Regions from separate parts of the Kocuria sp. BT304 genome, predicted to be linked through region 2. Evidence: predicted binding sites of a transcription regulator. Region 2 holds the regulator's gene; each other region holds the start of a gene.
What was found. The regulator HrcA, encoded in region 2, represses chaperone genes, less so after heat shock. The targets are predictions, from matches to a motif close to TTNGCACTCGNNNNNNNCGAGTGCNAA.

Region 1: groES (co-chaperone GroES) is a predicted target of HrcA. The motif match lies at 2,769-2,795, and genes of this name have one in related genera.
Region 3: DNL27_RS11975 (Hsp20/alpha crystallin family protein) is a predicted target of HrcA. The motif match lies at 1,157-1,183, and genes of this name have one in related genera.

What each region holds. Positions count from the first base shown of each region.
Region 1 covers NZ_CP030039.1:874,749-879,607, forward strand. The annotation lists gene DNL27_RS04010 (ABC transporter permease) at 1-612, shown strand, start outside; gene DNL27_RS04015 (iron chelate uptake ABC transporter family permease subunit) at 710-1,765, shown strand; gene DNL27_RS04020 (ABC transporter ATP-binding protein) at 1,762-2,517, shown strand; gene groES (co-chaperone GroES) at 2,927-3,223, shown strand; gene groL (chaperonin GroEL) at 3,334-4,859, shown strand, end outside.
Region 2 covers NZ_CP030039.1:1,590,897-1,595,755, reverse strand. The annotation lists gene hemW (radical SAM family heme chaperone HemW) at 1-367, shown strand, start outside; gene DNL27_RS07100 (DUF4870 domain-containing protein) at 441-881, opposite strand; gene DNL27_RS07095 (DUF3097 family protein) at 985-1,863, opposite strand; gene hrcA (heat-inducible transcriptional repressor HrcA) at 2,038-3,051, shown strand; gene dnaJ (molecular chaperone DnaJ) at 3,118-4,260, shown strand; gene DNL27_RS07080 (16S rRNA (uracil(1498)-N(3))-methyltransferase) at 4,257-4,859, shown strand, end outside.
Region 3 covers NZ_CP030039.1:2,731,791-2,736,649, forward strand. The annotation lists gene DNL27_RS11965 (hypothetical protein) at 1-130, opposite strand, end outside; gene DNL27_RS11970 (ChaB family protein) at 567-986, opposite strand; gene DNL27_RS11975 (Hsp20/alpha crystallin family protein) at 1,292-1,765, shown strand; gene DNL27_RS11980 (phosphatidate cytidylyltransferase) at 2,030-3,025, opposite strand; gene DNL27_RS11985 (CDP-alcohol phosphatidyltransferase family protein) at 3,032-3,694, opposite strand; gene DNL27_RS11990 (hypothetical protein) at 3,947-4,510, shown strand; gene DNL27_RS11995 (MMPL family transporter) at 4,578-4,859, opposite strand, start outside.

The sequences.
Region 1 (4,859 bases), 720 kb from region 2:
TTCGCGGGGACCATGGTGTTCTTCGCGGTGCTGCGCCGGATCACGCTGCGCTCCTCGCTGATCGTGCCGATCGTGGGCATCATGCTCGGCGCGGTGGTGGGCTCCGTGTCCACCTACCTGGCGCTCGTCACGGACCGGCTGCAGAACCTCGGGGTGTGGTTCGCTGGCAGCTTCACGTCCGTGCTCAAGGGCCAGTACGAGACCCTGTGGGTCGTCGCGGCCGTGGCCGTGCTGGTGTTCCTCGCCGCGGACAGGCTCACCGTGGCGGGGCTCGGCGAGGACGTCGCCACCAACGTGGGTCTGAACTACGAGCGCATCATCCTGGTGGGCACCGCGCTCGTGGCGGTGGCCACGGGCGTGGTCACCGTGGTGGTGGGCAACCTGCCGTTCCTGGGGCTGATCGTGCCCAACGTGGTCTCCCTGTTCCGCGGGGACGACCTGCGCTCCAACCTGCCGTGGGTGTGCCTGCTGGGGATCGGGCTCGTCACGGTGTGCGACCTGATCGGGCGCACGGTCATCATGCCCTTCGAAGTCCCGGTCTCGCTGATCCTGGGCGTCGTGGGAGCGGCCGTGTTCATCGTGCTGCTGCTCAGGAGCCGCCGCCGTGTCTGAGCTGCGCTCCCGCCGCCCCGCCGGTCCCCCGGTCACTCCGGCCCGCGGGCACGACGCCGCCCGGCCGCCTGCCGGGGCCGCACCCGTTCCCGGGCACGTGGCCTCCGTTGCCGCAGGAGCCCGCTGCGGGCGCCGTGCGGACCGGCCCGCCGCCGGGGGCTCCCGTGCGTTCACCTTCGCCGCCCACCGGCGCCGGTACTGGCTCGTCATGGTGGCCCTGGCCCTCGCTGGTGCGCTGTTCTGCGCCGGGATCCTCACGTGGGCCAACCCGCTGCCGTTCGGCACCGCGGGGTTCTGGCGCATTGCCGGGGCTCGCGCGAGCGCCGTGGTGGTGATCGCCGTGGTGGCCGTGTGCCAGGCCATGGCCACCGTGGCCTTCCAGACCGCGGCCGAGAACCGGATCGTCACCCCGTCCATCATGGGCTTCGAGTCCCTGTACGTGCTGGTGCAGACCACCGCGGTGTACGCGCTGGGCGTCGCGGGGGTCTCCGCGGTGCAGGGGCTCACGCAGTACGCCCTGCAGGTGGCCCTCATGGTCCTCTTCGCCCTGGTGCTGTACGGGCGGCTGCTGTCCGGCAAGCATGCGAACGTGCAGGTGATGCTGCTGATCGGCATCGTGCTGGGCGGCGGGCTGGGGTCACTGTCCACGTTCATGCAGCGGCTGCTGTCACCGAGCGAGTTCGACGTGCTCAGCGCCCGGCTCTTCGGCTCTGTGTCCAACGCGGACCCCGCCTACTTCCCGCTGGCGGTGCCCCTGTGCGCGGCGGGCACCGCCGCGCTGCTGCTGCGCTCCCGGAGGCTGGACGTGATGGCCGCCGGGCGGGACGTGGCCACGAACCTGGGGCTGGAGCACCGCAGGGAACTGGTGATCACCCTGTTCTGGGTCTCGGTGCTGATGGCGGTGTCCACCTCCCTGGTGGGGCCCATGACGTTCCTGGGGTTCCTGGTGGCCACCCTGGCCTACCAGTTCGCGGACACCCACGAGCACCGCTTCGTGTTCCCCATGGCGGTGCTGCTGGGCTTCGCGGTGCTCTCCGGGGCCTACTTCATCCTCAAGAACGTCTTCTACGCGGAGGGCGCGGTGTCCATCATCATCGAGCTGGTGGGCGGAACCGTGTTCCTCGTGGTGATCCTGAGAAAGGGCAGACTGTGATCCGGCTGGACGGACTGATCAAGCAGTACGGGACGGACACCGCCATCGGGCCGGTGGACCTGGAGATCCCCGAGGGCGGCATCACGGCCCTCGTGGGACCCAACGGGGCGGGCAAGTCCACCCTGCTGACCATGATGGGCCGGCTGCTGGGCCCGGACGCCGGGACCGTGGTGGTGGGCGGCCACGACGTCACCACCACCCCGCCGCGCACGCTCGCCACCGTGGTGTCCACGCTGCGCCAGGAGAACCACTTCACGGCGCGGCTCACGGTGCGCCAGCTCGTGGGCCTGGGCCGCTTCCCGTACACGCGGGGGCGGATCAACAAGGAGGACGAGAGGATCATCTCCGAGTCCATCGAGTTCTTCGACCTGGGCCCTCTCCAGGACCGGTACCTGGACCAGCTCTCGGGCGGGCAGCGCCAGCGCGCCTACGTGGCCATGGTGCTGTGCCAGCAGACCGCCTACCTGCTGCTGGACGAGCCCCTGAACAACCTGGACATGCGCCACTCGGTGCACATGATGCAGCACCTGCGCCGCGTGGCGGACGAGCTGGGGCGCACCGTGGTGATCGTGCTGCACGACATCAACTTCGCGAGCCACTACGCGGACCGGATCTGCGCGGTCAAGGACGGGAAGGTCGTGGAGTTCGGCACGCCCGTCCGGATCATGACGGACGAGACCCTCACCCGCGTCTTCGACACCCCGGTCACGTGCCACGACGGCCCCGGCGGACGGCTCGCGGTCTACTACTGAGGGTCACGACGCCGCTCCTCGCCCGGGCGCGCCACCTCGCCCTCTCCGGGCACGGAGCGGGCCGCCCCCGCGCGGGATCCGGGCGCCGGCGCTGCGGGAACGTGCTCGCGCGACCCCGGGGACGGTGCGGCGAGGCGGTCGAGGGGACCGGGCGGCGTCGTGACGGGACGTGCCCGGAGGCCCGGTTCAGCCCACAGGGGAGTGGCGCGGGCGCGCCTTGACCGGGCGCGTCCCGCGTCCCTACAGTGCTATTAGCACTCTCCCAGGGAGGGTGCTAAAGGCCAGGCGCTCAATCGGCACCGCGACGACGGTTGGCACGCCAACTGGCCTGTGGCGCTCGCCGTCATGGGACCCCATGGCACGCGGCGGACGCACACCGTCTCACACGCCTAGAAGAAAGGGAGAGATCGTGTCGGTCTCCATCAAGCCCCTCGAGGATCGCATCGTGGTTCAGCCGCTGGCCGCTGAACAGACCACCGCCTCCGGTCTGGTCATCCCGGACACCGCCAAGGAGAAGCCCCAGGAGGGCACCGTCCTGGCCGTGGGCCCGGGCCGCGTGGACGACAAGGGCAACCGCATCCCCGTGGACGTCAACGAGGGTGACCTGGTCATCTTCTCCAAGTACGGCGGGACCGAGGTCAAGTACAACGGCGAGGAGTACCTGGTGCTCCCGGCGCGCGACGTGCTGGCCGTCATCGAGAAGTAACTTCTCCACACCCTTTTCGTACGCGGTGCCCGACCGCCCGGCAACGGGCCGCGCGGGCACCGCGTACGTCGTCTCCGCACTCTTTCCCGGTTCCCTAAGGAGCAACTCACATGCCCAAGCAGTTGGTGTTCGACGACACCGCTCGCAAAGCGCTCGAGGCCGGCGTGAACCGCCTGGCCGACACCGTCAAGGTCACCCTCGGCCCCCGCGGCCGCAACGTGGTCCTGGACAAGAAGTGGGGCGCGCCCACCATCACCAACGACGGCGTGACCATCGCCCGTGAGGTGGAGCTCGAGGACCCGTACGAGAACCTCGGCGCCCAGCTGGCCAAGGAAGTGGCCACCAAGACCAACGACGTCGCCGGTGACGGCACCACCACCGCCACGGTGCTCGCCCAGGCCATTGTGAAGGAGGGCCTGCGCAACGTGGCCGCGGGCGCCGCCCCCAGCGACATCAAGCGCGGGGTCGAGGCCGCGGTGGCCACCGTGTCCCAGCGCCTGCTCGACAACGCCCGTCCCGTGGAGGGCAAGGACGTGGCGCACGTGGCCGCGATCTCCGCCCAGTCCGAGGAGATCGGCGAGCTGATCGCCCGCGCCTTCGAGACCGTGGGCACGGACGGCGTGATCACCATCGAGGACGGCTCCTCCACCGAGGTGGAGCTGGACGTCACCGAGGGCATGCAGTTCGACAAGGGCTACCTGTCCCCGTCCTTCATCACGGACCAGGAGCGCCAGGAGGCCGTCCTGGACGACACCTACGTGCTGCTGTTCCAGGGCAAGATCTCCGCCATCCAGGACCTCATGCCCGTGCTGGAGAAGGTGCTGCAGGCCAAGAAGCCGCTGACCATCATCGCGGAGGACGTCGAGGGCGAGGCCCTGTCCACCCTGGTGGTCAACAAGCTGCGCGGCACGCTGGACGTCGTGGCCCTCAAGGCCCCCGGCTTCGGCGACCGCCGCAAGGCGATCATGCAGGACCTCGCGGTGCTCACGGATGCCACCGTGATCACCCCGGAGCTCGGCATCTCCCTGGAGGGCGTGGAGCTCTCCCAGCTGGGCCGCGCCCGCCGCATCACGGTGACCAAGAACCAGACCACGCTCGTGGACGGTGCCGGGTCCTCGGACGCCGTGGCCGAGCGCGTGGCCGAGATCCGCTCCGAGATCGCCCGCACGGACTCCGAGTGGGACCGCGAGAAGCTGCAGGAGCGCCTCGCGCGCCTGGCCGGCGGCATCTCCGTGATCAAGGTCGGCGCCGCCACCGAGGTGGAGCAGAAGGAGCGCAAGCACCGCATCGAGGACGCCGTGTCCTCCACGCGTGCTGCGCTCGAGGAGGGCATCGTGGCCGGCGGCGGTTCCGCGCTGGTCCACGCCTCCGCGTCCCTCAACGGCACGGACCTCGGCCTCGAGGGCGACGCCGCCACGGCCGTCAACATCGTCCGCCGCGCCCTGACCCAGCCCCTGCGCTGGATCGCGGAGAACGCGGGCCAGGACGGCAACGTGGTGGCCTCCCGCGTGGCCGAGATGGAGCCGGGCAATGGCTACAACGCCCTGACCGGCGAGTACGAGAACCTGCTCTCGGCGGGCATCATCGACCCCGTGAAGGTCACCCGTTCCGCCCTGCAGAACGCGGCGTCCATCGC
Region 2 (4,859 bases):
CTACTGGCGCAACCAGGACTGGTGGGGCATCGGGCCCGGGGCCCACTCCCACGTGGACGGGGTGCGCTGGTGGAACCTCAAGCACCCTTTGCCCTACACGAACAGGGTCCGCGCGGGGGTCTCACCCGCGGTGGGGCGCGAGACGCTGGACGCGGACACCCAGTACGTGGAGCACGTGATGCTCGGCATCCGGATCAGCGAGGGCCTCCCGGTGGCCTCCCTGCGCCCGGAAGGTCGCCGCGCCGTGGCCGGACTGATCGCGGACGGCTGGCTGGACGGCCCCGCCGCGCTGGCGGGCACCGCCGTGCTCACGGACGCCGGGCGCCTCATGGCCGACGCCGTGACGCGGCGGCTGCTGGACTGGTGAGCGCCGCGGGGCGGCGGGCAGGGCGGAGGCACTGACCCGGGGCGTCGTCGCCGAGTGCGCCTCTGCAGGCGCCTCAGCCGCGTCGGGCGGAGAGCGTGTCGTAGAGGTGCGTGTTGTACCGGTACTGGTGCGGCTCACCGCGGTTGACCTTGATCCCGGCGCGCACCGAGGTGACGGCCAGTGCGAGCCACGTGAGGGCCGCGATGACGGAGAAGACGCCCCCGACCACGGGAACCAGGGACAGCACGATCCCGGCCAGGACGACGATGCTGGGCAGCAGCGTGTAGTTCGCGGCCTCCCGGGACTCCTGGGCGGTGAACGGGCCGCGGTCCTTGAACACGCGGTGGATCACGTAGCTGGGGAGCACGCCCACCACGCCGCCCAGGTGCGCGAGCGTGGCCCACTGCCGGTCCTGGTCCACGTCCAGGGGCTGCGCGACGGCGGCCACGGAGTCGAACGGGGCGGGAGCGGTGGAGCCGGAGGATGCGGGGCGCGCGGGGGCAACGTCAGTCACGAGTGGGTGTCCCTTTCAGGGGCGGTGGCCGGTCCAGACGTGGATGCGGGGGTCTGGTCCGGCCATCCTACCGGCGCGGCCCCGCCCCGTGCCACGGCGCACATCACATGGCGGGACCGGCCTGCGCCGTGAGGAAGTCGATGAGCTCCTCCACGCGCCCCAGCAGGGCGGGCTCCAGGTCCGCGTAGCTGTCCACGCGCGTGAGGATCTGCTGCCAGGCCCGTCCCACGTCCTGCGGCGTGCGGTGGGGCAGTCCGAGCGCCTTGGCCATGCCGGTCTTCCAGTCCACGCCGCGCGGGATCACGGGCCACGCGGGGATCCCGAGGGCGGAGGGCTTCACGGCCTGCCAGATGTCCACGTAGGGGTGCCCGAGGATCAGCACGTTGTCCACCGCTCCGGGCACGCGCATGGCCTGCTGCGCGATGCGGGACTCCTTGGACCCGGGCACCAGGTGGTCCACGAGGATCCCGAGGCGCCGCTGCGGGCCCGGGGTGAAGTCCCGGATGGCCCCGGGGAGGTCGTCGATGCCGTGCAGCGGTTCCACCACGATCCCCTCCACGGCGAGGTCGTGGCCCCACACCTTGGCGACCAGCTCGGCGTCGTGGTACCCCTCGACCCACACGCGGGACTCCTTGGCCACCGAGGCGCGCAGGTTCTCCACGGCCACGGACCCGGAGCGGGTGATGCGCCTGGCGGCGGGGGCGGGCGTCGTGGCCGGGGGAGTGAGGCGAACCGGTTCGCCGTCGAGCAGGAAGCCCGGGCCCAGGGGGAAGGTCTTGACGCGCCCGTGGCGGTCCTCAAGGCCCACCACGCGCATCCCGCCGATGGTCTCCACGCTCACGACGGCGCCCACCCACCCGGTCTCGACGTCCTCGAGCACCATGTCCCGCTCCACCGGCAGCTCCCGGGACGACGGGCCGGTGCGGGAGACCTCGGGGCTGCTGAGGTCCTGGGGGCCCCAGCCCCACCCGGGTGCGTTCACGGTCTGCTCCTCGTGCCGGTGGCTGGATCAGCGGCGAGCGTACCAAAACCCGGGGCCCTGCCCGGCCCGTGGCGGGCACCGGGATTAGCACTGTGCGCGGATGAGTGCCAAAATTAGTGGTCGGCCACGGCGGGCACGGACCCGCCGACCCACGAGCCACGGGAGGTGAGGAGCATGGAGAACCCGCGCCGGGTGCAGATCCTGCGGGCGATCGTGGAGGACTATGTCCACTCGCGGGAACCGGTGGGCTCCAAGGCCCTCGTGGAGCGCCACCGGCTTCCGGTGTCCTCCGCCACCGTGCGCAACGACATGGCTGCCCTCGAGGAGGCCGGGCTGATCGTGGCTCCGCACACGAGCTCCGGGCGGATCCCCACGGACCGGGGGTACCGCGTGTTCGTGGACCAGATCGCCGCGCTGCAGCCCCTCACGGGTGCCCAGCGCCGGGCCATCCAGGTGTTCCTGGAGGGCGCCCACGACCTCGACGACGTCATGGAGCGCACCGTGCGGCTGCTCGCCCAGCTCACGCACCAGGCGGCCGTGATCCAGTACCCCGTGCGCGCCGGGATCACCGTGCGCCACGTGGAGCTCGTGGACGTGGGTGCCGGCACCGTGCTGGTCATCCTCATCCCCACGTCCGGGCGGGTGGCCCAGCGTGCGGTGGAGCTCGCCGAGCCCCTGGACCAGGTGCAGCTGCTCGAGCTGCGGGCCCGCGTGCTCGCGCGCGTTCTCGGCAGCACCCTGGAGACCGTGCCCGGCCGCGTGGCCGGACTGGCCGAGGAGCTGCCCGAGGCGCTGCGGCACGCCGGGGACCGGGTGAGCGAGGCACTGGCGGTGCTCGCGGCGGCGTCGGACGAGCACCGGCTGGTGATGGCCGGCACCGCCAACCTGGCCCGCTTCAGCGGGGACTTCCCCCAGAGCATCTCCCCGGTGCTGGAGGCGCTGGAGGAACAAGTCACCATGCTGCGGTTGTTGTCCGCCATGCAGCAGGACGAGCGCGGGGTGGCGGTGCGCATCGGCTCCGAGGAGTGCGACGACCCGCTGGCAGAAGCCTCCGTGGTGGCCACCGGCTACGGTCCGCACGCCGCCTCCAAGGTGGGCGTGGTGGGGCCCACCCGCATGGACTACCCCACCACCATGGCCGCCGTGCGCGCGGTGGCCCGCTACCTGTCCCGGAACCTCGGGGACTGACGCGCCCGCGCGCAGACCGTACGAACCACAGACCACAGACCCGACGAAAGCAGAAGCGACGACATCGTGAGCGACCACTACGAAACCCTCGGCGTGAGCCGTGACGCCAGCGCCGAAGAGATCAAGCGCGCCTACCGCAAGAAGGCCCGCTCGCTCCACCCGGACGTGAACCCCTCCCCGGAGGCCGCGGAGGAGTTCAAGCGCGTCTCTCACGCCAACGACGTCCTCTCGGACCCCGAGAAGCGCCGTGTGTACGACGCCACGGGCAACGAGAACGGCACGGACACCGGATTCGGCGGGGGCTTCCCCGGCACCGGCTTCGGCTTCTCGGACATCTTCGAGACCTTCTTCCAGGGCGCCGGCGCCGGTGGCCAGCGCGGCCCCCGCTCCCGCACCCAGCAGGGCCAGGACGCACTGATCAACGTGCGGGTCTCGCTCAAGGACGCCGTGTTCGGCGTGGAGAAGGACATCACGGTGGACACCGCCGTGGTGTGCCCCACGTGCAACGGCTCCTGCTGCCAGCCCGGCACCAGCCCCACCACGTGCAGCATGTGCCACGGCTCCGGCCACATGCAGTACCAGCGCCAGTCCATCCTGGGCATGGTGACCACGCAGGCCCCGTGCTCGCAGTGCAACGGCTTCGGCACCGTGGTGGAGCACCCGTGCCACGAGTGCTACGGCGAGGGCCGAGTGCGGGACCGCCGGCCGCTGACCGTGAAGATCCCGGCCGGCATCCAGTCCGGCAACCGGATCCGGCTGGGCGGGCAGGGCGAGGCAGGCACCGCCGGTGGCCCCAACGGGGACCTCTTCGTGGAGCTGAAGGTGGACCCGGACCCCACGTTCCACCGCGAGGGGGACGACCTCCACGCGCGGCTGCGCATCCCCATGACCGCCGCGGCCCTGGGCACCACGGTGACCCTGGAGACCTTCGACGGCACGCGCACCGTCTCGGTCGAGCCCGGGACCCAGTCCGGGGCCACGGTCACCCTGGACCACCTCGGCGTGACCCACCTGCGCGGCAAGGGCCGCGGGGACCTGCAGGTGCACTTCGAGGTGGAGACGCCCCGCAACCTCACCGGTGAGCAGCGTGAGCTGATGCAGCGTCTCGCCGAGCTGCGCGACGAGGACTCCGCGGACGGCACCACGGTGAGCACCTCCCACTCCGGCGGGTTCTTCTCCCGGCTGCGCGGCCGGTTCAACGAGCAGTGACGAACCCGGTCTTCCACGTCCCCGCCCCGGAGCTCGCCGCGGCGGCCCCGGGCGGGACCCTGGAGGTCACGGGCCCGGAGGCCCGGCACGCGGTGACCGTGCGCCGGCTGCGTGCCGGTGAGCCCCTCGACCTCGTCGACGGCAGGGGCACCCGCGCGGGCTGCATGTTCACGGCGGGGGAGCGGGACCGGATGACCGTGGCCGTGGACTCCGTCACCCGGGAGCCGGTCACCGCGCCCTCACTCACCCTCGTGCAGGCCCTCGCCAAGGGTGACCGGGACCTGCAGGCCGTCGAGTCCGCCACCGAGCTCGGGGCGGACCGCGTGGTGGCGTGGCAGGCCGAGCGCAGCATCGTGCGGCTGCGCGCGGAGCGCGCCGCCAAGACCATGGCCAAGTGGGAGGCCACCCTCGCGTCAGCCGCCAAGCAGTCCCGGCGCGCCCACTGGCCCGAGCTGGCCCCGTGGGTGGACACCGAGGGTCTCGCCGAGCTCGTGCGGGCGGAGCCGGAGACGCTGTGGCTCGTGCTGCACGAGAGCGTCGCGACCCCCTGGTCCACCGCCCACGCCGCCGCGTGGCGGGACCGCGAGCGGATCGCCGTG
Region 3 (4,859 bases), 1.1 Mb from region 2:
CATCGGACACCCAGAGCAGTGTCTCTTCGTGCGCCCTGGGAAAGTCGTAGCGCGGTCGGTTCTCGGAGGACTGGAGCGCCTGCCCGATGATCTTCTTGTCGTGGGCATACGAAGACTCGTCCTTTTCCACCCACAAGTGGTCCGCGCCGCTGGCCGCAGCATCTCGCGCGAGGGCCCCAGACACAGCGGCCTGGCTTCCTTGTCTCTGAGCCCTCGCGCCACGTACACGTTCACCACGGTGTCGAGGGCGGAGAACTCCTTCAGCAGCTTCTTGCGGCGGTCATCGCGTTCATCGGTAAAATGGATCCTCTTCTGACCAGACAGCGCCAAGGACCGAACAGCCTTTCGGGCGCGGTTCACGTCTCCGGCGGCAACCGTGCTTGCCACCACGTAGTAGCCGCCCACTTTGGACTCATCAACAAAGACGTGGGAGTAGAGCTCGTACCGGGCCCTTCGTGAAGCGTAGTGCGGGGCGCGACACCGATGACTGCCGAGAAAACCCCTGGTTCGAGCTGAGGGGAGGCGGTCCCGATGCACAGGAACCGGAGTTCACGCTTCGCGTCACCTCAGTCCCGCGCCTCCCGCGTCCTCTTGTCGTTCGCCTTCCCGATGGCCTCCACCAGCTCGTCCTTGGTCATGCCCGAACGGCCCTGGACGTCCAGCTCCTGGGCGATCTCGTAGAGGTGCTCCTTGGAGGCGTTCGCGTCCACGCCGCCGGCGGTGTCCTCCTTGTTGAGCCCACCCTTTTCCGCGCTGGCGTCCGACGGGCCGTTCTCCTCCTTGGGCTCCCAGTGGCCCCCCACCTTCTCGTGGGTGTGCTTCACCGCGGCCCACGCCGTGCGGGCCGCGCGGGACTCCTCCTGGTACTTCTCCTGTGCGGAGTCGTACGCCTGCGCGAACGTGTCCTGCGCCTTCTCGTCGGAGCGGCGCAGCGTGGACGGAATCTCGTCCTGCCGCGCGCGGCCGTTCTTCTTCGCCTTCGGCACGGTGTCCTCCTTCTTGTCGGGGATGTCTCCGGTGCTTCGATTCTAGGAACGACGACGCCGCCCGCCCCACCCTTTCGGGCCCGTCACCTCCCGTGACGGCCGGGCGAGGGTCCGTGGAAGCACCGCCGCTCGCCTTGAGCATAGTCCGCTCAAGATAGGTGCCCGAACCCTTGGCACTCTGCTGGACCGAGTGCTATATTTTTCGTAGTTGAGTCAGTGGGACTCAAGAAACGTGACAGCGCCGGATCCGGACACCAGCGGCCGAGCGCTCCACGGAGGTCACGCACATGGAAGGAATGACTGTCATGGCTACTTTCGATCCGTTCACCGAGGTCCAGAACTTCGCCAACCAGGTCCTCTCCACCCGCAACGGCCTGGAGCAGATGCCCATGGACCTGTTCCGCCGGGGCTCCAACTACTACCTCGCCGCGGACCTCCCGGGCATCGACCCCACCAGCGTGGACGTGGACGTGGACGGCCAGCTGCTGACCATTCGCGCGCAGCGCCGCCTGCCCTCCGCGGAGAAGGACACTAAGTGGATCGTGCGCGAGCGCCGCAACCACTCCTTCGTCCGCCAGCTGAACCTGGGCCAGGGCATCGACACGGAGAACATCACCGCCGCGTACGACAACGGCGTGCTCACCGTGACCATCCCTGTGTCCCCCAAGTCCCAGCCGCGCAAGATCCAGGTGGCCACGGGCCAGAACCAGGACAGCGTGGTGCTGGAGAACGGTCAGCAGGAGCAGAAGACCGAGTCCTCCGAGGACTCAGAGAGCTGAGCGCCCCGGCATCACCCGGGATGCACTGAGTGAGCCACGAGGGCCCGCGGGATCTCCCGCGGGCCCTCGGGCATGCCCGACGGGGATTCCACGCACGGGGCCCCGTAGCGTCCGTCCCACCGCGTGAGGAGCCGCCGACGCGGCGTCGCGATGTCCGGTCCTCCTCCGGGACCGCCCGCGACGGCGTGCGCGGCGTCGCCCGTGGAGTGCGGCGGTGCGCGCGGCGTCGCCCATGCTGTGCGGCGGTGCGCGGTGGTGCGCGGCTCAGCCCGCGAAGAAGAACCGGGTGAGGTGGAAGAACACCGGTGCCGCGAAGATCAGGGAGTCCATCCGGTCCAGGATCCCGCCGTGACCCGGGATGAGGGCGCCGAAGTCCTTGATGCCGCGGTCCCGTTTGAGGCTGCTCATCACGAGCCCGCCCAGGAAGCCCAGCAGGCAGGAGACCAGGGCCAGCACCCCGGCCTGCCACGGGGTGAACGGGGTCAGCCACCACAGCGCGGCGCCCAGGGCCGTGGCGGAGAGGACCCCGCCCACGAAGCCCTCCCACGTCTTGTTGGGACTCACGGTGGGCGCGATCCGGTGCCGGCCCATGGTCTTGCCCCAGAGGTACTGCAGGACGTCCGAGCCCTGCACCACCACCGCGAGGAACAGCAGCAGTGCCCCCGCCTCCACGCCACCAGACCCCACGGCGGAACCGTCCGCCGCGGCCTTGCCGTGATGGATGGCCACGGGCAGCTGCAGCACGGCCGGGAGGTAGCTCAGGGCGTAGACGCACACCATGAGACCCCACTGGCTCAGGGCGGCCCGGTGCAGGAAGGACTCCGTGCGCCCGGACAGCGCGAGCAGCACGGGTAGGAACAGGAACGCGTACACCGGGATGAAGATGGCGAACATCCCGTACCAGTGCTCCCACACGAACCAGAAGTGCAGCGGGGCCAGGACCACCAGGATCCACGTCAGCACCCGGCGGTCCCGCTCCCCGGGCGGCAGCAGGTTGGCGAACTCCCGCAGGGCCAGCAGGGACAGGGCGAGGAACAGCAGCACCACGGCGGTCTCCCCCAGCGCCAGGCTGCCCACGAGCACCGCCACCATGATCCACCACGCGAAGATCCGCTGCCGCACGTTCAGCAGCGTGGCTCGCAGCCCCTCCGACGCCGTGCGCCGGTACATCAGCTCCGCCACCACGGTGGCCAGCACCAGGAACCCCAGCAGTCCGGCGAGGAACCACCACGTGGGCCCGCCCAGCAGTCCGATCATCATGACGGCCTACCCCTTCTCCCGCAGTTCGCGCGCCACGGCCCGCAGCCGGGTGGCCACGGTCAGCGCGCACCCCAGCACCACGAGCACGAGCGTGACCCACAGAACGGTCCCGCGCGGCCACCCCCACCACGGGTCGGTGACGCTCAGCAGGATCCCTGCCATGAGCAGCCACATGCGCCGCTGCTTGGGCAGCACCCCGCCGAACTGCTGCGCGCACCCCGCGCTCACGCCCAGGGTGCGCACGTAAGCGGTGAGCACCGCGAGGCTCCCGGCCAGCCACCCCAGGGCTGCACCGCCCGCCACGGACGACGCCGCCCAGCCGGCCCCCGCGAGCAGCGCCAGGTCCGAGATCCGGTCCGGCACCTCGTTGTAGAGCTCCCCCGTGGGGGTGCGCAGCCCGCCCTCCACGGCGAGCATCCCGTCGAACATGTTGCACAGCAGACGCAGGGGGATGCAGAGCGCGGCGAGGACGAGAGAGAGGGCGCGGGCGGCGTCGTCCGCGTGGACCGAGACCACCAGGCACCCGCAGCCCACCAGGGAGACGAGCACCGAGGCCACCGAGATGTGGTTGGGGCGCAGGCCCGCGCGCTGCAGGGCACCCGCGATGGCGGTGGCCCACCCGGCGGAACGCTGCGGGATGGGCCTGCGCAGGGGATCGGTGGTGGCCATGCGGCGTCTCCTCGGGCCGTGGGGACTGTGGATCTGCGCCAACAGTGGCATACCCGCTGGCCCGTGGTGGTTGGATGTCCACAACCGCGCCACCTCGATCCCACCGGGAGACCACCGTGCACAGCAGCACCTTTGAAGAGCCCGCACCACCTTGGCCCTCGCGCCAGGCACGGCTGACCTGCGGAGACGGGCCGCGCGCCGTCCCGGGAGCCGCCGTGACGCACCGTGCGCGCCCCGGAGCGGAGGAGCACGGTGAGCGCGCTGCGTGACCACGCCGTGGCCGGGCTGTGGGGGTTCGCCGAGGCCACTGCGTTCTTCGTGGTCCCGGACGTGTGGCTCTCCGCGGTCGCCCTCCGGAACCTGCCCCGCGGGCTCACGGGCGCGGCGTCGGCCACGGCGGGCGCGCTGGTGGGCGGCGCCGTGGTGCACCGCTGGGGCGCGCGTGCCACCGGGGACGACTCGGCCAGGATGCTCGCCCGGATCCCCGCGGTCTCCCCCGCCATGGTCGAGCGCGTGGAGCGGGAGATGGCCGCGCGGGGGTTCACGGCCGTGCTCCTGGGCCCGCTGCGGGGCACCCCCTACAAGCTCTACGCCCGCACCGCCGGACTGCGCGGAGACCCGCTGCCCCGGTTCCTCGCGTGGTCCGTGCCCGCGCGGACCCCGCGCTTCGTGGTGGTCACCGCTGCGGTCGGCGGGATCTCCGCCCTGCACGGCCGGCTCTGGCCGCACGCCCCCGAGCGGGTGCGGTGGGCGATCTTCGGCACCGGGTGGACCGCGTTCTACGCGTGGTACTTCCGCACGGTGGGCAGGGACTGAGAACGGGCCCCGGACACCGACCGCAACGGTCGGCACCCGGGGCCCGTCGAGCCGGCGCGAGGGACGCTCAGCGGCCCATCCAGCGCACCACGCGGTCGAGGTCCTCGGTGGCGCGCTCGGACCACACCATCAGCGCGTACACGTGGGGCCCGCCCTCGCACACCACGGTGGTGGTGTCCACGCCTGCGCGGACCAGGTCCGTGACGAACTCCATGGTGTCCGGGTAGAGCATGTCCCGGTCCCCCTGCAGCACGAACGTGCGCGGCAGCCCGTGGACGTCCCCGAACGCAGGGCTCACCGCGGGATCCGTGACCTCACGGGTGCCGGCCCACCAGCGGGCCGCGGCGCG